DNA from 3 places in the Aminobacter sp. BA135 genome. Region 2 is predicted to be linked to each of the others. Evidence: predicted binding sites of a transcription regulator. Region 2 holds the regulator's gene; each other region holds the start of a gene.
The links. Region 2 encodes PhoB, which activates phosphate uptake and scavenging genes when phosphate is short. Its sites were predicted from a motif close to TGTCATNNANCTGTCAT; they were not measured.

Region 1 (7,516 bases), 160 kb from region 2:
TTCTGCTGGTTGCGTTCGGCGAACTCGCGCAGGAAGTCGTTCATCGCCTCGCGCAGCTCGGCCATCAGCTTGTCGATTTCTTCGTCGCTGGCGCCGCGTTCGAGCGCGTCCTGCAAGGCCTGCTGGGCCTGGCGCAGGCGCTTTTCCGCCGCCGACAGGTCGCCGTCCTCGATGCCGAGCGCCACCTGCCAGAGATAGGTGACCACCTCGCGCAGCTGGTCGTCAGAGCTGGCCATCTTGAGCCGCGAGCGGGCACTCATCAGCGCCAGATAGTGCGAGAGATTGTCGATCGTGTCCTCGGGACGCAGTGTGATCGCGTCCATCAGATCAAGCACGCGCCGCTTGGCGTTGGCGTCGAGCGCCAGCAGGCGCCGCTGTTCGATTACCGCCCGGGCGAGCGGGTTGGTGAACGGTTTTTCCGGCAGGATGATCGTCTTGGTTTCGCTCTTGGCTTCCTGGCCGGCATCGTCGCTAGCATGCAAGGTGAGCTTCACCGAAGCACCGGCCCAGACATGCTCTGTCAGGTCGCGCGTCGCCTTGACCGGCTTCTTGGCGGCACCACGGCGGGGAAGGGAAAGCGGCATTTCGGGCGGGCCATAGAGTGGGCGTGCATCCACCGGCTGCGCGTCGGCAAGGGCGAAGTCGGCCTTGGCCGAGGCCGCGCCATAATCGTCCTCGATATTGTAGGTCAGTTCCAGCGTGCCGTTGACGGCGCGTTTGGGCTCACCGACGAAGCTGATTTTCGGCGCGCTGTCGGAAATGACGGTGAAGGCCCAGCTGTCGAGTTCGTCGTCGCCGGATTTCAGCGTCAGCTTACCCTGGGCGGTGAGCTTTTCGGCAAACTGCCTGACCGTGGCAACCGGGCCTGTCGCGACAGGCGTTGCTGCGTCGGTGTTGACGCCATTGGGTACGATGTCGCGCACTGTGCCTGCGGCATCGGTGAAGGCGAGCGTTTCGTCGCCCGAGCCGCCGGTGACGCGTAGCGACAGTTCGCTGCCCTCGGGCACGTTGATGACAGGAACGTCCTTGCTTGCATCGGCGGTCAGGAAGATCGGTGCCTTGCCGGTATATGTCGGCGGCGTCACCCAGGCGTCGATGCGCGGCGGCACAGTGTCGTGCGCCGCATGCGCCCGGAAGGCGTCGCCCAGCCGGCCGCCGGTCGGGCCGAACGAAAATGCGAAGGCGCAAACGAACAACAGGGCAGCGGCGGCGCGAAGTGCCCATGGGTCGCGTTCGGGTACTTGCGTCCGGGGCAGGTCGCCGCCCAGCGTGCCAAGTCGTTCGGCCATGCGCTTCTGGTGCTCGCGCCACAAGGTGTCGGCAAAGCTGTCCGGCTTGCCCGACGGCTTGTCGGTCTGGACCTGCACCGGCGTGTGCAGCAGCTGGTTGGCGCGTTCGAGACGGCTGTCGATCTCAGCCCAGCTCGGCAGGCGGAAAAAGCGCAGCGGATAGAGCGAGGCCAACGCGACTGCGACGAAGGTCACGGCCAGCCCCAGTCGCGCCAAGTCGGGCAGGAGCCGGAACAGGCCAAGCCAGGACAGACTGATGAACAGGCTGGCAATAACGATCAGCGGCAACACCAGCGGCCAGCCGCGCTCGACGATCATCGCCGTGGCGATGGCCAGGCGCGTCCTGCCCAGGCCGGCGGCAATGCTACGATGCAGCGCTGGTCGTGTCGGTTCCGTCATCGGCCCTTCCGCTTGGGCGGCGCGGGATGCAGCCACTCTGCCTCTGGGAGAATACCATCAATCGCGGCGAAGGCGAGGCGACCAACGTAATCGTGAAGCTCAACGCACAGCACTTCCGGGGGAGGCGTAAGGAACGCCGTAGAATTCCCTGCTCACCCTGACAATCTGGAGCGCCGTCAGGCGAGCCAGTCGGGCACGGAATCGAGGCCGATCAGCTCTTCATAGGTCCGGCGCTGGCGCACGACATGGAAACGGTCGCCGTCGACCAGAACTTCGGGCACCAGCAGCCGCGTGTTGTAGGTGCCTGCCTGAACCGCGCCATAAGCGCCGGCAGTGCCGACGGCAATCAGGTCGCCGGCCTTCAGCCTGGGCAGGTCGCGGTCGAGGCCGAGATAGTCGCCGGTCTCGCAGACGGGCCCGACGATGTCGACGGTCATGCGCGGCGCGTTTGCCGCCGGCTGCACCACCGGGCGGATGTCGTGATAGGCATCGTAAAGCGTCGGCCGGATCAGGTCGTTCATCGCCGCATCGACGATGAGGAAATTCTTGGCGTCGCCTTCCTTCACGAAGATGACTTCCGAAACCAGGATGCCGGCATTGCCGACGATCAGCCGGCCCGGCTCGAACATCACCTTGAGGCCGAGCTTGCCGACGCGCTTGTGCACGATCTGGGCATAGGCGTCGGGCAAAGGCGGCGGGTTGTTGTCGGTCTTGTAGGGAATGCCCAGGCCGCCGCCGAGGTCGACATGGTCGATCTCATGGCCGTCCGCCTTCAGCGTTTCCACCAACTCGGCCATCAGCGCAAAGGCGTCGTCGAAAGGCTGCAGCTCGGTGATCTGGCTGCCGATATGCATATCGATGCCGGTCACCTTGATGCCGGGCAGGGCTGCTGCGCGGGCATAGGCTTCGCGCGCCCGCTGACGCGGGATGCCGAACTTGTTCTCGGCAAGCCCGGTCGAGATCTTCTTGTGCGTCTTGGCGTCGACATCGGGGTTGATGCGCAGCGACACTGGTGCGGTCTTGCCGTTGGCAACAGCGCGTGCCGACAGAAGCTCAAGCTCCGGCTCGGATTCGACGTTGAAGCACAGGATGCCGGCCTGCAGCGCGAAGTCCATTTCGCGCGCCGTCTTGCCGACGCCCGAAAACACGATCTTCCCGGCCGGGATGCCGGCGGCGAGCGCGCGCCTCATCTCGCCTTCCGAAACCGTGTCGGCGCCAGCACCCAGCCTTGCCAGCGTCTTCAGCACCGCTTGGTTCGAATTGGCCTTGAGCGCGTAACAGACCAGCGCATCGAGATCGGCGAAGGCTTTGGAGAAGACCTGGAAATGGCGCGTCAGCGTCGCGGTCGAGTAGCAGTAGAACGGCGTGCCGACGGCAGCGGCGATATCGGTCAGCGCCACGTCTTCGGCGTGGAGGACGCCGTTACGATAGTCGAAATGGTTCACGGCAGCATGCTTTCGAAAATGAAGAGCGGCTCAGAGCAGCGGGTCGAGGATGAAAGGCTTGTCCTCGACCGGTTTTACCGGTGCCGGGCCAGCCGGCTGGCCGGCCTTCTGGGCATCCTTCTGCGCCTGCACGGCAGCCTCATAGGGGGTGTCGAGGTCGCCCTTGCGGCCGCAGGCGGAAGCCATGCCAACCGCCGCAATCAGCCCGAGCGTCACCAGAATCCTGCCAGCGGTCATGTTCCATCCGTCCGCGAAAATTTCCCCGCTGCTTGTAGCGGAGATTCTTGGGCTTTGCACCCCGGCTAGATCACGCTTTTGCCAGCCGTTTCTTCCAATAGCGAACCTGCTTCTTGACCTCTGCAGGTGCTGTTCCACCGAAGGACGTGCGGCTCTTCACCGAGTTCTGCACCGACAGCACGGAGAAGATGTCGTCGGTGATGCCGTCATGGATCGACTTGAGGTCTTCCAGTGCCAGCTTTTCGAGCCCGACCTTCTTGCTTTCGGCCAGCGCCACGGCACGGCCGGTGACGTGGTGTGCCTCGCGGAACGGCATGCCCAGCGTCCGCACCAGCCAGTCGGCTAGGTCGGTGGCGGTCGAGTAGCCCGAGCCGGCGGCCTTTTTCATCGCCTGCTCGTTGATCGTCATGTCGCCGACCATGCCGGTCATCGCTGCCAGCATCAGGTCGAGCGTCTCGGCGGCGTCGAACACCGCTTCCTTGTCTTCCTGCATGTCCTTGGAATAGGTCAGCGGCAGGCCCTTCATGACGGTCAAGAGGCCGATCAGGTGGCCGTTGACGCGGCCGGTCTTGGCGCGCACCAGCTCGGCGGCGTCGGGGTTCTTCTTCTGCGGCATGATCGACGAGCCGGTGGAGAACGAATCCGACAGGCGCACGAAGCCGAATTGCGGCGTCGACCAGATGACGATCTCTTCGGCGAGGCGCGACATGTGGGTGGCGCAGATCGCAGCGATCGACAGGAACTCCAGCGCGTAGTCGCGGTCCGACACGCTGTCGAGCGAGTTGCGCGTCGGTTCGCGGAAGCCGAGGGCCTTGGCCGTCTTGAAGCGGTCGATTGGGAAGCCGGTGCCGGCAAGCGCTGCCGCACCCAGCGGGCTCTCGTTCATGCGTTCGATGGCGTCGCGCACGCGGCTGAGGTCACGGGCGAACATCTCGACATAGGCCATGCAGTGATGGCCGAAGGTTACCGGCTGCGCCGTCTGAAGATGGGTGAAGCCGGGCATCACGGTAGAGGCATGCTGCTCGGCGCGTTCGAGGAAGGCGGCGATCAGCCCCTTCAGCGCCTCGGCGACGCGATTGAACTCGTCCTTGACCCAGAGCCGGAAGTCGACGGCCACCTGGTCGTTGCGCGAGCGTGCAGTGTGCAGGCGTCCGGCGGAGGCGCCGATCAGTTCGGCAAGGCGCGACTCGACATTCATGTGGATGTCTTCGAGCCGGGTCGAGAAGGCGAACTTGCCGTCCTCGATTTCTCGCAGGATCGTGTTCAGGCCGTGAGCGATTTTCTGTTGATCGCCAGCCGAAATAATGCCCGTTTCCGCCAGCATCTCGGAGTGGGCGACGGACCCTCGGATGTCCTGGGCATACAGCTTCTTGTCGAAGCCGATCGAGGCGTTGATCGCTTCCATGATCGCAGCCGGGCCCGAGGCAAAACGTCCGCCCCACATCTGGTTGCTGGCCTTCTTGTCGCTCATCGTGATACCCGGGCTCCGGAGAAAATTGATTAGATGTCGGACCGCAGAAAAATGTTTCCAGCCCCACGCCATATACTGATTGCCGCCGTTGCGGGCGTGATCGCCGGCGCGGTCGCGGTATATGTCAGCACGACCCGTCCTGGCAACAAGACGCCGCAGCCGACGGTCGCCGCCGACACCGGTTCTGCAAGCCCCGACGACAAGCTGTGCGCGGCGAAGACCGAAAGAGCCAAGGCCGTGGGTGCCGCCGCCGTCGGCCATGTCGCCGCGATGATGCCGGCCGACCCGCCGCAGTCGCTGAAGACGCTTGCCTTCAACGATCCCGAGGGCAAGCCGATGACCATCGCCGACCATGCCGGCCGCACGTTGCTGGTCAATCTCTGGGCCACCTGGTGCGCGCCGTGCCGCGCCGAGATGCCGGCGCTCGATGCTCTGGAGCGCGAGATGGGCGGCGAGGAGTTCGAGGTCGTGGCGATCAATGTCGACACCGGCGACGACACCAAGCCGAAGAAGTTCCTCGAAGAGATCGGCATCTCCTCGCTTGGCCATTACCGCGACAACACGCTCGCCGTGTTCAACGATCTGAAGAAGCGAGGGCTGGCGCTTGGCTTGCCTGTCACCTTGCTGATCGACGGCGAAGGCTGCCTGCTGGCCAACATGAACGGCCCGGCTGAATGGGCTAGCCCTGATGCGAAAACGCTCATCGAGGCCGCACTCGCCAAATAAGGCGGGCGTGTCCACACACGTTTGCCTGTCCATCTCTGCAATTTCAGATTGCAGGATTTGAGCGTGAATTTTCGCGATTTTCTTCCGCGAAGGACGCTTCGCGGCATGTTCATTCCATTTCAAGCCTTTCATTAGCCGGCGCGCTGGCAGTTGAGATGGGTCTAATTCTCGGCAAATTGCTTTCGTTTTTTGGAAAAGCGAAAGCTTCTCATAAGGTTGTGGCGAAAGCGAAATCGAAGCGAGCCGAATGCGACCTTCATACGATCGCTACAAAACTGTTGTGGCGCTGTCATAATCCGACAATACTGGTCCTCGCGGAACTAAACATTTCGCCAACCAGAACGGGAGCGAGACATGAAGACCCTAGGCTTCGCGGCCGGTGTTGCCGCCACCATGACGCTGTTGTCCAGCACCTCCGCCTTCGCCGTCACCGAGATTTCATGGTGGCACGCCATGACCGGCGCGAACAACGAGGTCGTCAACCAGCTTTCCGAAGAATTCAACAAGAGCCAGAGCGAGTACAAGATCGTTCCGGTCTTCAAGGGCACCTATCCCGAGACGCTGAACGCCGGCATCGCCGCCTTCCGCGCCAAGCAGCCTCCGGCGATCATGCAAGTCTTCGATGCCGGCACGGGCACGATGATGGGTGCCGAAGGCGCCATCAAGCCGGTCGCCGAGATTCTGTCGATGGGCGGTCAGGCCTTCGACAAGAGCCAGTACCTGCCGGGCATCGTCGCCTACTATTCCAAGCCTGACGGCACGATGCTGTCGTTCCCCTACAATTCGTCCTCGCCGATCCTCTACTACAACAAGGACATCTTCCAGAAAGCCGGCCTCGACGTCGACAACCCGCCCAAGACCTGGGGCGAAGTCTGGGATGCCGCCAAGAAGATCAAGTCGAGCGGTGCAGCCCCTTGCGGCTTCACCTCGACCTGGCTGACCTGGATCCACACCGAGAATTTCGCCGCCTGGAACAACCTGTCCTACGGCACCAATGAAAACGGCATCGGCGGCACCAATGTCGAGCTCAAGATCAATGCGCCGGCCTTCGTCAAGCACTTCCAGGAGCTCGCCGACCTCGCCAAGGACGGCACCTTCAAATATGGCGGCCGCACTTCCGAGGCCAAGCAGATCTTCCTTGCCGGCGAGTGTGGCATCTTCACCGAATCCTCTGGCGGTCTCGGCGACATCGTCAAGTCGGGCATGAACTACGGCACCGGCCAGCTGCCCTACGAGGCTGACGCCGCCGGTGCGCCGCAGAACACCATTCCGGGCGGTGCTTCGCTCTGGGTTTTCGCCGGCCTGCCGGAAGAGCAGTACAAAGGTGTTGCGACCTTCTTCAACTTCCTGTCGCAGACTCCGATCCAGGCCCGCCTGCACCAGGTTTCGGGCTACCTGCCGGTCACGCTCGCTGCCTATGAGGAGACCAAGAAGTCGGGATTCTACGACAAGAACCCGGCCCGCGAGATCCCGATCAAGCAGATGATGGGCAAAGCCCCGACTGAAAACTCGAAGGGCGTCCGTCTCGTCAACCTGCCGCAGGTCCGTGACATCGAGAACGAGGAGCTCGAAAAGATGCTCGCCGGCCAGCAGACCGCCCAGCAGGCGCTCGACAACGTCGTCACCCGCGGCAACAAGGCGATCCAGGAAGCGCTGGGGAACTGACGCGCTCCAATGTCATCGTAGCGCTGCCCCTCATCCGCCTGCCGGCACCTTCTCCCCGCAATGACGGGGAGAAGGGACATACGGCAACGTAGAAGCCCTCCTTTTCCCCGTCCTTCACGAGGAGAGGGTAAGGGTCAGGCAGCGCGAACGCTGAGCCGAAGGATCCGGCAGTGATGCCATCCAGCTTCTGACAAACGCGTAACGAGAGGCCCTCATTGTCCCCACGCGTCGTCTTCCCCAACAAGATCCTGCCCTATCTGCTGGTCGCGCCGCAGTTGGCGATC
Region 2 (7,516 bases):
CGGCGATCTTGAATTCAACACGCCGCAGACGCTCGTCGCCTTCGCGCTCGGCATCACGCTGTTCGCGCTGACGCTGGTGATGAACATCGTCGCCCTTTACATCGTCCGGAAGTACCGGGAGCAGTACGAATGACCGATATTTCGCTCGACACGCTGACCGCGTCAGCTGCCCGTCCGCGCCGCGACATCGGCCTCAAGAAGCGCTATGCCGCCGAACGCCGCTTCCGCCTCTATGGCGTGCTGGCGATCGCCATCGGCCTGGCCTTCCTGGCGGTGATGCTGACCTCGATCGTTTCCAAGGGCTACACGGCCTTCTGGCAGACGACGGTGACGCTGCCGATCAATTTCGACGAGAAGATCATCGATCCGTCCAACAAGCGGGCGACCGATCCGAATGTGCTGATCACGGCGAACTATCCCAAGCTCGCCGAGCAGGCGCTGATCGACAAGCTCGGCATCGACCCGAACAACAAGGCCGAAGTGCGCAAGCTCAAGGGCTTCCTGTCCGACAGCTCGCGTGTCCAGCTCCGGGCGATCGTCGCCGCCGACCCTTCGGTCATCGGCACGACCCGCAACGTCGACATCCTCGCCGCCGCCAATCTCGATTCGGCCTACAAGGGTCAGATCGACCTCGACGTGCCGGAAAGCCGCCGCAAGGTGTCGGACCAGCAGGTCGAATGGATGAACAAGCTCAAGGCCGAAGGCGTGATGGCCGAGCATTTCAATACCGGCCTGTTCAGCTACGGCGCATCAAGCCGTCCCGAGACCTCCGGCGTCGGCGTCGCCCTCATCGGCTCGTTCTACATGATGGTGATCGTGCTCTTGCTGGCGCTGCCGATCGGCGTCGCCGCCTCGATCTATCTCGAGGAATTCGCCAAGAAGAGCCGCTTTACCGACCTGATCGAGGTCAACATCAACAACCTCGCCGCCGTGCCGTCGATCGTCTTCGGTCTGCTCGGCCTGGCCGTGTTCATCAATTTCCTCGGCCTGCCGCGTTCGGCATCCTTCGTCGGCGGCCTGGTGCTGACGCTGATGACGCTGCCGACCATCATCATCGCGACGCGCGCCGCCTTGGCTGCCGTGCCGCCGTCGATCCGCTCGGCAGCGCTTGGCCTTGGCGCCTCGAAGATGCAGATGGTGTTCCAGCACATCCTGCCGCTGGCCGCCCCCGGCATCCTGACCGGCACGATCATCGGCCTGGCGCGTGCGCTCGGCGAGACAGCACCGCTGCTCTTGATCGGCATGGTCGCCTTCGTCGCCGACTATCCCAAGACGCCGTTCGATCCCGCAACCGCACTTCCGGTGCAGATCTACATGTGGGCGAACGAGGCCGAACGCGCCTTTGTCGAGCGCATGTCGGGCGCCATCATCATTCTTCTCATCTTCCTCATGGCCATGAACATCGTCGCCATCGTCCTGCGCCGCCGCTTCGAGCGCCGCTGGTAGGGCATGGACAAGGAGCATCCTGCTATGAACATCATGACCGAAAAATCCCTCGACGACGCGGTGAATGCTGAGATGAACGCCAGAACGAACGAAATCATCAAGATGCGCGGCGACAAGGTGACCGTGCACTATGGCGAGAAGCAAGCGTTGTTCGGCGTCGATCTCGACGTTCGCCAGAATCAGGTGACGGCGCTGATCGGCCCGTCGGGCTGCGGCAAGTCGACCTTCCTGCGCTGCCTCAATCGCATGAACGACACCATTGATGCGGCCCGCGTCGGCGGCAAGATCACGCTCGACAGCGAAGACATCTACGATCCCAAGATCGACGTCGTCGAGCTGCGCGCCCGCGTCGGCATGGTGTTCCAGAAGCCGAACCCGTTCCCGAAGTCGATCTACGAGAACGTTGCCTACGGCCCACGCATCCATGGTCTCGCCAAGAACAAGGCCGAGCTCGACGTGATCGTCGAGAAGAGCCTGCAGAAGGCCGCTCTGTGGAACGAAGCCAAGGATCGTCTCAACGAGCCGGGCACCGGCCTGTCGGGCGGCCAGCAGCAGCGCCTGTGCATCGCGCGCGCCATCGCCGTTTCGCCCGAGGTGATCCTGATGGACGAGCCGTGTTCGGCGCTCGACCCGATCGCCACCGCCAAGGTCGAGGAGCTGATCGACGAACTGCGCGAGAACTACACGATCGTCATCGTCACGCACTCGATGCAGCAGGCGGCGCGCGTGTCGCAGCGCACGGCGATGTTCCACCTCGGCTATCTCGTCGAGGAAGGCCCGACCGACAAGATGTTCACCAACCCCGACGACAAGCGGACGCAGGACTACATCACCGGCCGCTTCGGCTGAGTGGGTTTCGTCGCGGCACACGATACGAGGAAGAAATCATGGGCGAACATACAGTCCGGTCCTTCGACGAAGAACTTCAGCACGTCGACCAGCTCATCCGCGACATGGGCGATCTTTCCGGCGCAATGGTGGCCGGCGCCATCCGCGCGCTTCTCACGTCCGACCAGGCACTGGCGCAGAACGTCGTTGCCGACGATACGATCATGGACGCCAAGCAGCGCGATCTCGACAATTCGGCGATCACGCTGATCGCCAAGCGCCAGCCGATGGCGCAGGATTTGCGCGCCGTGGTCGGTGCCATCCGCATGGCGGGTGACCTCGAGCGCATCGGCGACCTCGCCAAGAACATTGCCAAGCGCGTCGGCGCCGTCGGCCAGTCGCCGACCCCGCGCAATCTCTCGCATTCGATCGATGCGATGGCGCAGCTGGTGCTCGGCCAGGTTCGCGGCGTCGTCGATCTCTATGTCGCGCGCCAGGCCGAGGGCCTGAAGGATCTGCGCGCCGACGACCAGAAGATCGACATCCAGTACACCGCCGTGTTCCGCGAACTCCTGACCTACATGATGGAAGATCCGCGCAACATCACGGCCTGCACGCATCTGCTGTTCTGCGCCAAGAACCTCGAGCGCATCGGCGACCATGTCACCAACATCGCCGAGAACGCCTATTTCGTCGTGACGGGTACGCAGCTGCCGCTGAACCGGCCCAAGGTCGACGAGACCACGACGACGGTTCCGGCCTGAGCATTTCCGCAACCGCATGCGTTTGGCGCGGGGGCGCTGCATAGGTTAAATCAGCGCATGGTCCAGAAGCGGCCATCCGCAAGGACAAGGTATAGCCAATGATCGCTCCCAAGGTCATGGTCGTCGAAGACGAAGAGCCGCTGGGCGTGCTGCTTCGCTACAATCTCGAATCCGAAGGTTATCAGGTCGAGGTCGTCACGCGTGGCGACGAGGCCGAGATCCGGCTCCAGGAAAACGTGCCCGACCTGCTGGTGCTCGACTGGATGGTGCCGGCGCTGTCGGGTATCGAACTGTGCCGTCGGCTCAGGATGCGTCCCGACACCGAACGCCTGCCGATCATCATGCTGACGGCGCGGGGCGAGGAAAGCGACAGGGTGCGTGGCCTTTCGACCGGTGCCGACGACTATCTGGTCAAGCCGTTCTCGACGCCGGAATTCATGGCGCGCGTCAAGGCGCTGCTGCGCCGGGCCAAACCCGAGGTGCTGTCCTCGGTGCTCAAGGTCGGCGACATCATGCTCGACCGCGAGTCGCACCGCGTCTACCGCAAGAAGAGCGAGATCAAGCTCGGGCCGACCGAATTCCGCTTGCTCGAATTCATGATGCGGCACCCGGGCCGCGTGTTCTCGCGCAGCCAGCTGCTCGACAATGTCTGGGGCGAGACGATCTATATCGACGAGCGCACCGTTGACGTGCATGTCGGGCGCCTGCGCAAGGCGGTCAACAACGGCCGCATGCCTGACGTGATCCGGACCATCCGCGGTGCCGGCTACGCCATCCGCGAGGACTGAGCCGCTTCGGGCTCTTTTCCGCTCAGCTAGGCGACGTCGGCACCGGCACGGCGTGGAGCCGTGCCTGCGGCAAAGATCTCCTGATCAACGGCAAGCAGCGCGCGCATCATCGCGCCCTCGCGTTTGAGTGGAACCTCGTTGGGCTCGGTGTCGAAGGAGATCGCCTTCGAGTGCAGCCCGCCCGCCGTCTTGGCGATGGCCGCGCGCACATGTGGCTCCATGATGTCGAAGGCGGTTGCGCCGACGCCGACGAAGGCGAGGGGGGCGGGGTCGAACAGCGCAAACATCGAGCCGAGACCAAAGCCGATAGCTTCGCCGGCCTTGCGGAAGGCCTCACGTTCGGGGCCATCATGGTCACGTGCCGCATCGGCCACGGCCCTGATGTCGTCGTCGGACAGGTCGGCCAGCGGCTCGGCATTCTCGTCGCCAACCCTTGCGTTGCGCCAGATGGCGTAGTTGCCGGCATAGGCCTCGATGCAGCCGCGGCGGCCGCAGCGGCAAAGCGCGCCGTCCGGGCGGTGGATCATGTGGCCGAACTCGGCACCCGACGACTGCGTGCCGGTGAACAGCTCGCCCTTGATGACGAGGCCCATGCCGATGCCGTGCGAGAGCAGGATGGCGATGAAGTCGTCGCGATAACGCACCGGATCTCGCCAGCGCAGGGCCTCGGCGATCATGTTGCAGTCGTTCTCGACCGACACAGGCACGCCGAACTCCTGCTCCAGCCGGTCGGCGAAGGGGATGTCGTCGTAGCGGGTGATCGGCGACCACAACAGCTTGCGCGAGGCGGCGTCGGTGATGCCCTGGACGGCGATGGCGATGCGTAGGACGGCGCCGCCCGAAGCGCCGGCGCTGTCGATCAGGCGCCGGACCATTCCGACGCATTCGTCGACCAGCGCCTCGGCAGGCATCTGCTGCGTGACAAGCCGCCGGGTCTCTTCGGTCACGGTGTTGCCGGCATAGTCGATGATGGCGGCGGACAGGCTGTTGAGCGAGAGCACGACCGCAACGACTGACGCAGCATCGGCATCGAGCATCAACCCGACCTGCGGCCGCCCCCGTTTCATGGAGACGGGTTCGCTGAACTTGGCCTCGGCAAGGATGCCTTCTGATATGAGATCGGAGGAAATCGTCGAGATCGTCGAATGGCTGAGGCCGGTGGTGGCGGCGATTTCGGTTCGCGATGGCTGGCTGGCTCGGCGAACCGCGGATATAACCATGGCGCGGTTGCGCCGTCTCAGATCGTCGTGACGTATGCCGACCGACATGTGCTCGTCTTCCTCCCGGCGAAGCGCTGCCCTTCTTAGCGGCAGTCCCTTACGCGCCAAGTGATTGTGCCAGACCCAGCGCCAAATGTCTCTATTTATTTCGGGCTCCGAAAAAAATAAGGAGCGCTCGCGAAACCATGTTGACAGTGGCCGGGCATTGAGTCAGTATTTTTTCGAGGCTCGAAAAAAAGAGCTTCTCCAAGGGCTATCGCGAAGTAGGCGCGCCCATTGGGCGCAGGGAGGAAATAATGAAAAAGTTTACCACCGCCATCCTGGCGGGCGTTGCCATGACTCTGTCGCTTACGGCAGTGGCTTCGGCAAAGGACAAGGTCATCGGCGTCTCCTGGTCGAACTTCCAGGAAGAGCGCTGGAAGACCGACGAAGCCGCCATGAAGGCCGCCATCGAGGCCGCCGGCGACAAGTACATCTCAGCTGACGCGCAGTCGTCGCCGGCCAAGCAGCTGACCGACGTCGAAAGCCTGATCTCCCAGGGCGCCAACGCGCTGATCATCCTGGCTCAGGACGCCTCGGCCATCGGACCGGCTGTCGACAAGGCCGTCGCCGAAGGCATTCCTGTTGTCGGCTACGACCGCCTGATCGAGAACAAGGACGCCTTCTACCTGACCTTCGACAACAAGGAAGTCGGCCGCATGCAGGCCAAGGGTGTGTTCGCCGCCAAGCCTGAAGGCAACTACGTCTTCATCAAGGGCAGCGGTGCCGATCCGAACGCCGACTTCCTGTTCGCCGGGCAGATGGAAGTACTCAAGGAAGCCGTCGACGCCGGCAAGATCAAGAATGTCGGCGAGGCCTATACCGATGGCTGGCTGCCGGCCAATGCCCAGAAGAACATGGAACAGTTCCTGACCGCCAACGACAACAAGATCGATGCGGTCGTGGCTTCGAACGACGGCACCGCCGGCGGCGCGATCGCAGCGCTCCAGGCACAGGGCCTCGCCGGCTCGGTGCCGGTGTCGGGCCAGGACGGCGACCATGCCGCGCTGAACCGCATCGCGCTCGGCACTCAGACCGTCTCGGTGTGGAAGGACGCGCGCGAGCTTGGCAAGAACGCGGCTGAAATCGCCTCGCAGCTCGCCGACGGCAAGAAGATGGAAGAGATCGCCAACGTCACCAAGTTCAAGACGCCTGGCGGCCTCGAGCTGAACTCGGTCTTCCTGACGCCTGTTCCGATCACCAAGGACAACCTCAACGTCGTCATCGACGCCGGCTGGGTTGGCAAGGACGTGGTCTGCCAGGGCGTGGCGGCCGGTTCGGTCGCAGCCTGCAACTGAGATCGGTTCGATCCGGTCGGTCAAACGCCGCGGCTTGCCCGCGGCGTTTTTCAAAAGCGCCCGCTTCATGACATGGCGGATTGACCCTATCATGCGCACACCGGCTGCCGCTTAGACGGCTATCCGGTCGGGAGGTAACAATGACAGACACGACAACCAACGCGCCGGCAGACCGAGCGCGAACGACCGAACTCAGCCCGGTCGGACGCTTTCTCAAGGCAACCGAGATCGATACGCGCATGCTCGGCATGGTCGGCGCGCTGCTCCTGATCTGGGTCGGGCTGCAGGTGATTTCGAGCTTGCGCCTTGGCGTCAACCCGTTCGAATTCGACAGCCGCACCTTCCTGACCGCCCGCAATCTGTGGAACCTGTCGGTGCAAGCGTCTGCCGTGGCGATTATGGCGACCGGCATGGTGCTGGTTATCGTCATGCGCAATATCGACCTGTCGGTCGGGTCGGCCGAAGGCCTGATCGGCATGGTGATGGGCTTTGCCCAGGTGCATTTCCTGGTCAAAGCCGTCGGTCTCGAACTTGGTAATCCGTGGATCTGGGCGTTGGCACTTGCCATTGGTATTGCGCTTGGTCTGATGATAGGCGCGCTGCAAGGTTTCGTCATCGCCTACATGGAGGTTCCTGCCTTCATCGTGACGCTGGGCGGATTGCTGATCTGGCGCGGGGCGGCCTGGTGGGTCACGTCAGGCCAGACGATCGCGCCGCTCGATGCCACCTTCCAGCTCATGGGTGGTGGTCCGCAGGGCGCCATCGGAGCGACGTGGAGTTGGATCGTCGGCCTTGTCGCATGCCTGGCTGTGGTGTTCCTGCTGCTGCGTGGCCGCCAGCAACGCAAGCGCTTCAAGTTTCCGCTGCGGCCGGTCTGGGCAGAGGCATTTCTCGGCGCCGTTACCTGCGGGGTCATCCTTGGCGCGATCTGGATCGCCAACTCCTACCCTTGGCCGATCGGTATCGTGCGTCGCTACGCCGAGGCCAACGGCATTACCATCCCTGAAGGCGGCCTGTTCATCGCCCATGGCATCGCCATTCCCGTCCTGATCGCGGTGGCCGTGGGCATCGTCATGACCTTCGTCACCAACCGCACACGCTTCGGTCGTTATGTCTTCGCCATCGGCGGTAAC
Region 3 (7,516 bases), 1.5 Mb from region 2:
ACGGTTCTTCGCGCGCGAGTGCAGCAATTGCGCGCACGGCGGCCATCTTCATTTCTTCATTGATGGCACGCGCGCCGCAATCGAGCGCGCCGCGGAAGATGTAGGGGAAGCACAGGACGTTGTTGACCTGGTTCGGAAAATCAGAGCGTCCGGTGCAGATCATCGCGTCGGGACGGGCGGCACGCGCCACTTCCGGCATGATCTCGGGATTCGGGTTGGCCAGCGCCAGGATCAGCGGCTTTCCGGCCATCTCCGACAGCAGCTCCGGCTTCAGCACACCGGCTGCCGACAGGCCAAGGAAGACGTCGGCGCCGCCGATGACATCGGCCAGGACGCGCGCGTTGGTGTCCTTGACGTATGGGTCCTTCCAGCGGTCCATCTCCTCGACGCGACCCTTGTGGGCGACGCCGAAACGGTCGGTGACCCAGATGTTCTCGACCTTGGCGCCGAGGGACACCAGCAGGTTGAGGCAGGCGAGTGCCGCGGCACCAGCGCCCGAGGTGACGATCTTGACGTCCTCGATTTTCTTGCCGGCGAGTTCCAGGCCGTTGAGAACGGCGGCCGCGACGATGATCGCGGTGCCGTGCTGGTCGTCATGGAAGACCGGGATGCGCATCTTGGCTTTGAGCTGCTCCTCGACTTCGAAGCACTCTGGGGCCTTGATGTCCTCGAGGTTGATGCCGCCGAAGGTCGGCTCGAGCGCCGCGATCGTGCTCACCATCTGCGCGATCTCGGGCGCGTCGATCTCGATGTCGAAAACGTCGATGCCGGCGAATTTCTTGAACAGAACGGCCTTGCCTTCCATCACCGGCTTGGATGCCAGCGGGCCGATATTGCCGAGACCGAGCACGGCTGTGCCATTGGAAATGACGGCAACCAGATTGGCGCGGCCGGTATAGTCGGCGGCGGTCTCGGGATCATCCTTGATGGCGAGGCAAGGGGCGGCGACCCCGGGCGAATAGGCTAGCGCCAGGTCGCGCTGGTTGCCGAGCGGCTTGGTCGCCTGAATCTCGAGCTTGCCGGGAATGGGGTGCTTGTGGAAGAAGAGCGCGGCCTGATCCAGATCGGACAGTGCTTCCTTCTTCTTGTCTTCCCCAGCCATATCCCGCTCCTTCAGAATCCAACAGCAAAGGCCGTTATTAGCACGGCCAGCACGATTTTCGAGGCTTCAACGGCCAAATGGACGTTGAATCACTTTCAAGCGCCGGAACTGCAATCATTCCAGCGGCTTGCGGGTGGCGGTTGAGAGATTGATTCGGTCCTTTGTGAGGCTTGGGTGAAACAGCGTGTCCTTACGACGCGCTGTTGGCTGCCTTTGGGGGAGTTCCGGCCATCAACGCGCTAGAAAGAACTGACATAGAGCCCGCCGTCGACCGGGATGTTCTGGCCGGTCATGTAGCCCGCATGGGTCGAGCACAGGAAGGCGCAGATCTGGCCGAATTCCTCCGGCGTGCCGAGGCGACCGGCGGGAATGCCGGTGCTGAGGCGCGCGCGGCGCGCAGTGCCTTCCGCCGGGTTCTCGATGCTGCCGGGCTCGTGGGGACCGCGCAGGCGGTCGGTGTCGAGCTTGCCGGGCAACATGTTGTTGATGGTGACGTTGCGGTCGGCGACCGTGCGCGCAACGCCTGCCAGGAAGGCCGTCAGGCCGGCGCGGGCGCCGGAGGAGAGGTCGAGGCCGGGAATGGGCGTGTAGACCGACAGCGAGGTGATGTTGACGATGCGGCCGAAGCCACGCGTCGCCATGCCGTCGATGACGGCTTTGATCAACTCGATGGGGGTGACCATGTTGTTGGTGACGCCGGCGAGGATCTTCTCGCGGTCGAGCTCTCGGAAGTCACGGTAGGGCGGACCGCCATTGTTGTTGACCAGGATGTCGGGGTCGGGGCAAGCGGCGAGCAGGGCCTTCTGCACGGCCGGATCGGAGATGTCGCCGACGATTTCGGTGACCGGCACGCCGTAGCGTTGACGAATTTCGGTTGCCGTGCGGCTCAGGATGCCGGCGTCGCGGCCGTTGAGGAACAGCTCACAGCCGGCTTCGGCCAGCGCGATCGCGCAGCCCTTGCCGAGGCCCTTGCTCGAGGCGCAGACGATTGCCTTCTTCCCGCTGATGCCGAGATCCATGATCGTTCTCCTGTCGGTGATGACCCAGCCTAGAACTGCCCGGGCGAAGCCGCAACCGTCATACGGCTGTTGCATGAATCTGGGCATAGGCAGCGCAAAAGCAACGGGTCGATTGCCATGTCCGGCACGAGCACACGCAATTTTCGCACGCTGTTCATTTCAGATGTGCATCTGGGATCGAAGGGAGCGAAGGCCGATTTCCTGATCGACTTCCTGCGTCACCACGAGGCCGAGAAGATCTTCCTCGTCGGCGATATCGTCGATGGTTGGCGCCTGCGCCGGTCCTGGCATTGGCCGCAGACGCACAACGACGTCGTCCAGAAATTGCTGCGGCAGGCGCGCAAGGGCACCGAAATCACCTACATCGCCGGCAATCACGATGAGTTCGCCCGCAACTTCCAGGGCGTGCATTTCGGCGGCATCGTCGTTGCCGACCGCGCCATCCACGAGGCGGCCGACGGCAAGCGCTTCCTGGTCATCCATGGCGACCAGTTCGACGCCGTGGTGCAGAACGCCCGCTGGCTCGCCTATCTCGGCGACTTTGCCTATGATGCGGCGATGGCGACGAACCGGCTGGTGGCGCGCTTCCGCCGCACCTTCGGTCTGCCTTACTGGTCGTTTTCGTCCTGGGCCAAGGTCCGGGTCAAGAAGGCCGTAAACTTCATCGGCGCCTTCCAGGACGTGCTGACCGAGGAAGCGCGGCGCTCGGAAGTGGACGGCGTCATCTGTGGTCACATCCACCATCCGACGATCGAGAATTTTGACGGCATCCAGTACATCAACACCGGCGACTGGGTCGAAAACTGCACGGCGGTCGCCGAGGATTTTGACGGCAATTTCGTCATCCTGCACTGGCCGCATGTGCTGGCCGGCAAGCTGGTCAACGAACCCTTCGTGCCGATGGTCGTCGATCAGCGTGTCGACAAGGCAGCTGCCTGAACGGAACGACATAGATGTGCAACTCCAGATATGTCTCGCGCCCATGGCGTGATGGACCAGGTCATGCGGCAATTGCCCCGCCGCGCGTTGCCGAGACGCTGCTAAGACGGGCACGGCGGCTCGGCGCGCACCATTTGCCGATGGAAGCGCAGGCCATGCCACGCCTTGGCCGATAAGGCCGTGGCAGGTGGCCCAAGCTTGGGGTCAATGCTCGGCCCCGTTGGCTTTCGTGGCGTGGCCACCCATGGTAAGGGATCAGGCAAATCGGTGAGGCTTGGTTGGTTCGGGTCGCGCCCGGACACGCTTACCCACCATGACGTTACCGCCACTCACGCCAGAACAGCAGGTCAAGCCACGACGCTTTGAACTGCGAATCTCTTTGCTTTTCGCAGCACTTTTCGTGCCGATGGGCGTGCATCTGCCGTATTTTCCGCTGTGGCTCGAAGCCAAGGGGTTCGATCCCGAGCAGATCGCCATCGTGCTGTCGGCGCCAATGTTCCTGCGCGTCATCACAACTCCATTGATCGCGGCCATGGCCGATCGTGCCAAGGACCGCGCCAACGTCTTCATCTTCCTGGCTGCATCGTCCTTGCTGCTGTCGCTCGGCTATTTCCTCGAGCCGACCTACCTCATCGTCCTGGCCGTCTCGCTGGCGCTGGCCGTGGTGTGGACGCCGCATTCGCCGATAGCCGATTCGCTTGCGCTCTCAGGTGTCCGCCGCTTCGGATCGGACTATGCCGCGATGCGCATCTGGGGGTCGATCGCCTTCCTCGCCGGCAGCCTTGGCGCAGGCTTCATCCTGTCGCTGACCGGTGCGGACGCGGTGCCGGCGATCATCTCTGTCGGCCTGCTCGGCTGCTTCCTGATGTCGTTCATCTCGCCGCGCCTTGGTCGACCGCGCAAGGCCTCACCGCTCTCGGCGACCGACATGCAGGCGGCGCCAAAGCTGTTCAACCGCTATTTCCTGCTGATGGCCGGCGGCACCGGCGTCGTCATCGGCAGCCACGGCTTTCTCTATGGCTTCGTGTCGATCTACTGGAAGTCGCTCGGCATCAACGAGACGATCGTCGGGTTGCTGTGGAGCTGGGGCGTGGCGGCCGAAATCGTCATGTTCATGTTTTTTACGCGGCTGTTCGGCAACAGATCGACGGCACTGGTGCTCGTTCTGGCGGGCGCAGGCGCCATCGTCCGCTGGGTCGCATACCCATTGATCTGGCCGCTCGGCCTGGGTGTGCCTGGCTTCTTTGCCGTCCAGAGCCTGCACGCGGTGTCGACAGCGCTGGTTCTGATTGGCGTGCAGAAGCTGATCGCCGAGTCGGTTCCGGAAGAGCGCACGGGTGCTGCCCAGGGCGTCGCCTATTTCGCCAACGGCATGTCGATGGCGATCGTGACGCTGCTGTCCGGTCCGCTCTACCAGCGCTTCGGCGCCGACGGCTTCTATTTCATGGCAGCGGTCGCCGCCTGCGCCATCGTGCTTGTGGTGCTGGCGTCCCGCTCAGCCCCAAAGTTGGGGCAGGGGCGGCGACACCATTGAACCCTCGTAGACAAGCCCCGGCGAACGGTCGCGCGCCAGGAGCAGCGGGCCGTCGAGGTCGACGAACTCGGCGCCCTGGGCGAGCAGCACCGCAGGCGCCATGGCGAGCGAAGTGCCGACCATGCAGCCGACCATCACCTGGAACCCGAGCGCGCGGGCCTGGTCGCGCAGTTCGAGTGCTGCCGTCAGCCCACCCGACTTGTCGAGCTTGATGTTGACGGCGTCGTAGAGGCCCTTGAGCTCGGCGAGATCGGCGGCGATGTGGACGCTCTCGTCGGCGCAGATCGGCACAGGATGTGGGATGCGGCCGAGGATCTGGTCGGCGCCGGCGGGCAGCGGCTGTTCGATCAGCGCGATGCCGAGCTGGGCGGCAGCGGCAAGGTTCTCGATGATGTTGGCATCGGTCCAGCCTTCATTGGCGTCGAGGATGATGCGGCTGTCGGGGGCGGCTTCGGTGACCGCGCGGATGCGGGCGATGTCGTTGTCGCCGCCGATCTTGACCTTGAGCAACGGCCGCGCCGCATTGGCGCGGGCCTGGGCTGCCATAGTCTCGGGTTCGCCGAGCGACAGCGTGTAGGCGGTCTCGAGCGCCAGCGGCGCAGCAATGCCGAGCCTGTCCTTGACCGGCACGCCGCTCAACTTCGCTTCAAGGTCCCAGAGCGCGCAGTCGACGGCGTTGCGCGCCGCGCCGGCCGACATCAGCGTCAGAAGGTCGGTGCGCGAAGCTCCGTCCTCGATGGCGCGCCGCGCCTGTTCTATCGCCTCAGCCACGCCAGCCATGGTCTCGCCATAGCGCTTGTATGGCACGCACTCGCCGCGGCCGATGACGCCTGATTCGGTGATTTCGCAGGTGATGACCTCGGCTTCGGTCTTGGAACCGCGTGAGATGGTGAACGTTCCGGCGATAGGAAAGCGCTCGTCAACGACCGAAAGGACACGCGGCATGAAAATCTGCTCCGTTCAACTGCTTGGCGCGGCTGTGAAAATCGACATGCCGCAGCCGACGCGTTAAGTAGTGTGCCATGTTGACCATCGGCAAACGGGAAGCAAGCGGCGGGGCAGCCGACGGCCGAGATCACCGACCGCAGGTTGCTGTGGCGGAGCGCGAAGGCGTGCTCGCCTGCGTCTTCACCGGGATCTGGACGACCCGCACCGTTGCCTTCGTCGACGCCGAAATGCGCAAGATCGAAGCCCGCAAGGGCTTCAAGACCCTGGCGCTCGACCTCGGTGGCATCGAGAAGATGGACACCGCCGGCGCCTGGGTCATCGACAGGCTCGTCAGCGCCAATGAGAAGCAGGGCGTCGAGGTCAGGATGGAAGGCCACAGCGAGGTGGCCAAGATCCTGCTGGGCGCGGTCAGCGAGGCCGTGCGGCGCGAGGGCGAATCTGCCCCGGCCGGTCCGCCCAACATCGTCATGCGCATGCTCGAGGCTGTCGGCCGCCGCGTCTACGAGATGCGCGACGACTTCCTGTCGTCGATGAACATCCTTGGCGCAACAATTCGCGGTGCCCAGATGAAGCTCGGCCGCGGCCATGCGGTCAATCCGGCCGCCATCTTCAACCAGATCGACCGCATGGGCGTCGGCGCCATTCCCGTCGTCGTACTGATGTCGGCAATCGTCGGCGCCATCGTCGCCCAGCAGGGCGCCTACCAGCTTGCCTATTTCGGCGCCGATATCTTCGTCGTCGACCTGGTCGGTGTGCTGGTGTTGCGCGAACTCGGCGTGCTGATGACGGCGATCATGATCGCCGGCCGCTCGGGCAGCGCCATCACCGCCGAGATCGGCTCGATGAAGATGCGCGAAGAGGTCGATGCGCTGACGGTCATCGGGCTCAATCCCATCGGCGTGCTGGTGTTCCCGCGCCTCGTTGCCCTGGTCATTGCGTTGCCATGTCTGACCATCATAGCCAATTTTGCGGCGCTGGGCGGCGGCATGCTGGCGGCATGGCTCTATTCGGACATCCCGATGGCCGCCTTCATCGACCGCCTGCGCCTGGCAATCGACCTCAGCACCATCTTCGCCGGGCTGATCAAGGCGCCGTTCATGGCACTGATCATCGGCACCATCGCCTCCGTCGAAGGCATGAAGGTCGGCGGCAGCGCTGAATCACTCGGTCGCCACGTCACCGCCTCGGTGGTCAAGGCCATCTTCGTCGTCATCATTCTCGATGGCCTGTTTGCCATGTTCTACGCAGCGATCAATTTCTGATATGGCAAGCCGCACAAAGACCATCGAGGCGGAGAGCCAAAGCCAGGACGCCAGGGGCGAGGTGCTGCTGTCGGTGCGCGACCTGACGGTGGCCTTTGGCGACAAGGTCATTCTGGAAGATCTCGACCTCGACATCAGGCGCGGTGAAATCCTCGGCTTCGTCGGCGCGTCCGGCGCAGGCAAATCGGTGCTGTTGCGCACCGTGCTCGGCCTTATCCGCAAGCGATCCGGCACGATCAAGCTGTTCGGCGTCGATCTCGAACAGGCCAGCGAGGAAGAGCGGCTCAGGATCGACATGCGGCTCGGCATGCTGTTCCAGCACGGCGCGCTGTTTTCGGCGCTGACCGTTCTGGAAAACGTCCAGGTGCCGATGCGCGAATATCTCGACCTGCCGAAAAAGCTGATGGACGAGCTCGCCATGCTCAAGATCGAGCTGGTCGGCCTGCCGCCTGACGCGGCCCGCAAGTTTCCGTCCGAGCTTTCCGGCGGCATGATCAAGCGTGCGGCACTGGCGCGTGCGCTGGCGCTCGACCCTGATATCGTCTTTCTCGACGAGCCGACGTCGGGTCTCGACCCCATCGGTGCTGCAGAGTTCGACGAACTGGTCGGCAAGATGCGCGATACGATGGGGCTCACCGTCTACATGGTCACCCACGATCTCGACAGCCTGTTTTCGGTCTGTGACCGGGTTGCGGTGCTGGGCAACAAGAAG

Region 1: a site for PhoB is predicted at 5,844-5,860, ahead of ugpB (sn-glycerol-3-phosphate ABC transporter substrate-binding protein UgpB). Genes of this name have one in related genera too.
Region 3: a site for PhoB is predicted at 2,178-2,194, ahead of SLT36_RS14650 (UDP-2,3-diacylglucosamine diphosphatase). Genes of this name have one in related genera too.

What each region holds. Positions count from the first base shown of each region.
Region 1 covers NZ_CP139572.1:1,627,623-1,635,138, forward strand. The annotation lists gene SLT36_RS08025 (TIGR02302 family protein) at 1-1,688, opposite strand, end outside; gene lysA (diaminopimelate decarboxylase) at 1,865-3,133, opposite strand; gene SLT36_RS08035 (lipoprotein) at 3,164-3,370, opposite strand; gene argH (argininosuccinate lyase) at 3,441-4,841, opposite strand; gene tlpA (thiol:disulfide interchange protein TlpA) at 4,875-5,567, shown strand; gene ugpB (sn-glycerol-3-phosphate ABC transporter substrate-binding protein UgpB) at 5,922-7,232, shown strand; gene ugpA (sn-glycerol-3-phosphate ABC transporter permease UgpA) at 7,448-7,516, shown strand, end outside.
Region 2 covers NZ_CP139572.1:1,464,852-1,472,367, forward strand. The annotation lists gene pstC (phosphate ABC transporter permease subunit PstC) at 1-133, shown strand, start outside; gene pstA (phosphate ABC transporter permease PstA) at 130-1,446, shown strand; gene pstB (phosphate ABC transporter ATP-binding protein PstB) at 1,471-2,295, shown strand; gene phoU (phosphate signaling complex protein PhoU) at 2,334-3,038, shown strand; gene phoB (phosphate regulon transcriptional regulator PhoB) at 3,137-3,826, shown strand; gene SLT36_RS07200 (ROK family protein) at 3,853-5,094, opposite strand; gene xylF (D-xylose ABC transporter substrate-binding protein) at 5,343-6,383, shown strand; gene SLT36_RS07210 (sugar ABC transporter permease) at 6,524-7,516, shown strand, end outside.
Region 3 covers NZ_CP139572.1:3,011,084-3,018,599, forward strand. The annotation lists gene SLT36_RS14640 (NADP-dependent malic enzyme) at 1-1,102, opposite strand, end outside; gene SLT36_RS14645 (SDR family oxidoreductase) at 1,342-2,121, opposite strand; gene SLT36_RS14650 (UDP-2,3-diacylglucosamine diphosphatase) at 2,239-3,060, shown strand; gene SLT36_RS14655 (MFS transporter) at 3,374-4,594, shown strand; gene dgcA (N-acetyl-D-Glu racemase DgcA) at 4,556-5,539, opposite strand; gene SLT36_RS14665 (ABC transporter permease) at 5,617-6,804, shown strand; gene SLT36_RS14670 (ABC transporter ATP-binding protein) at 6,806-7,516, shown strand, end outside.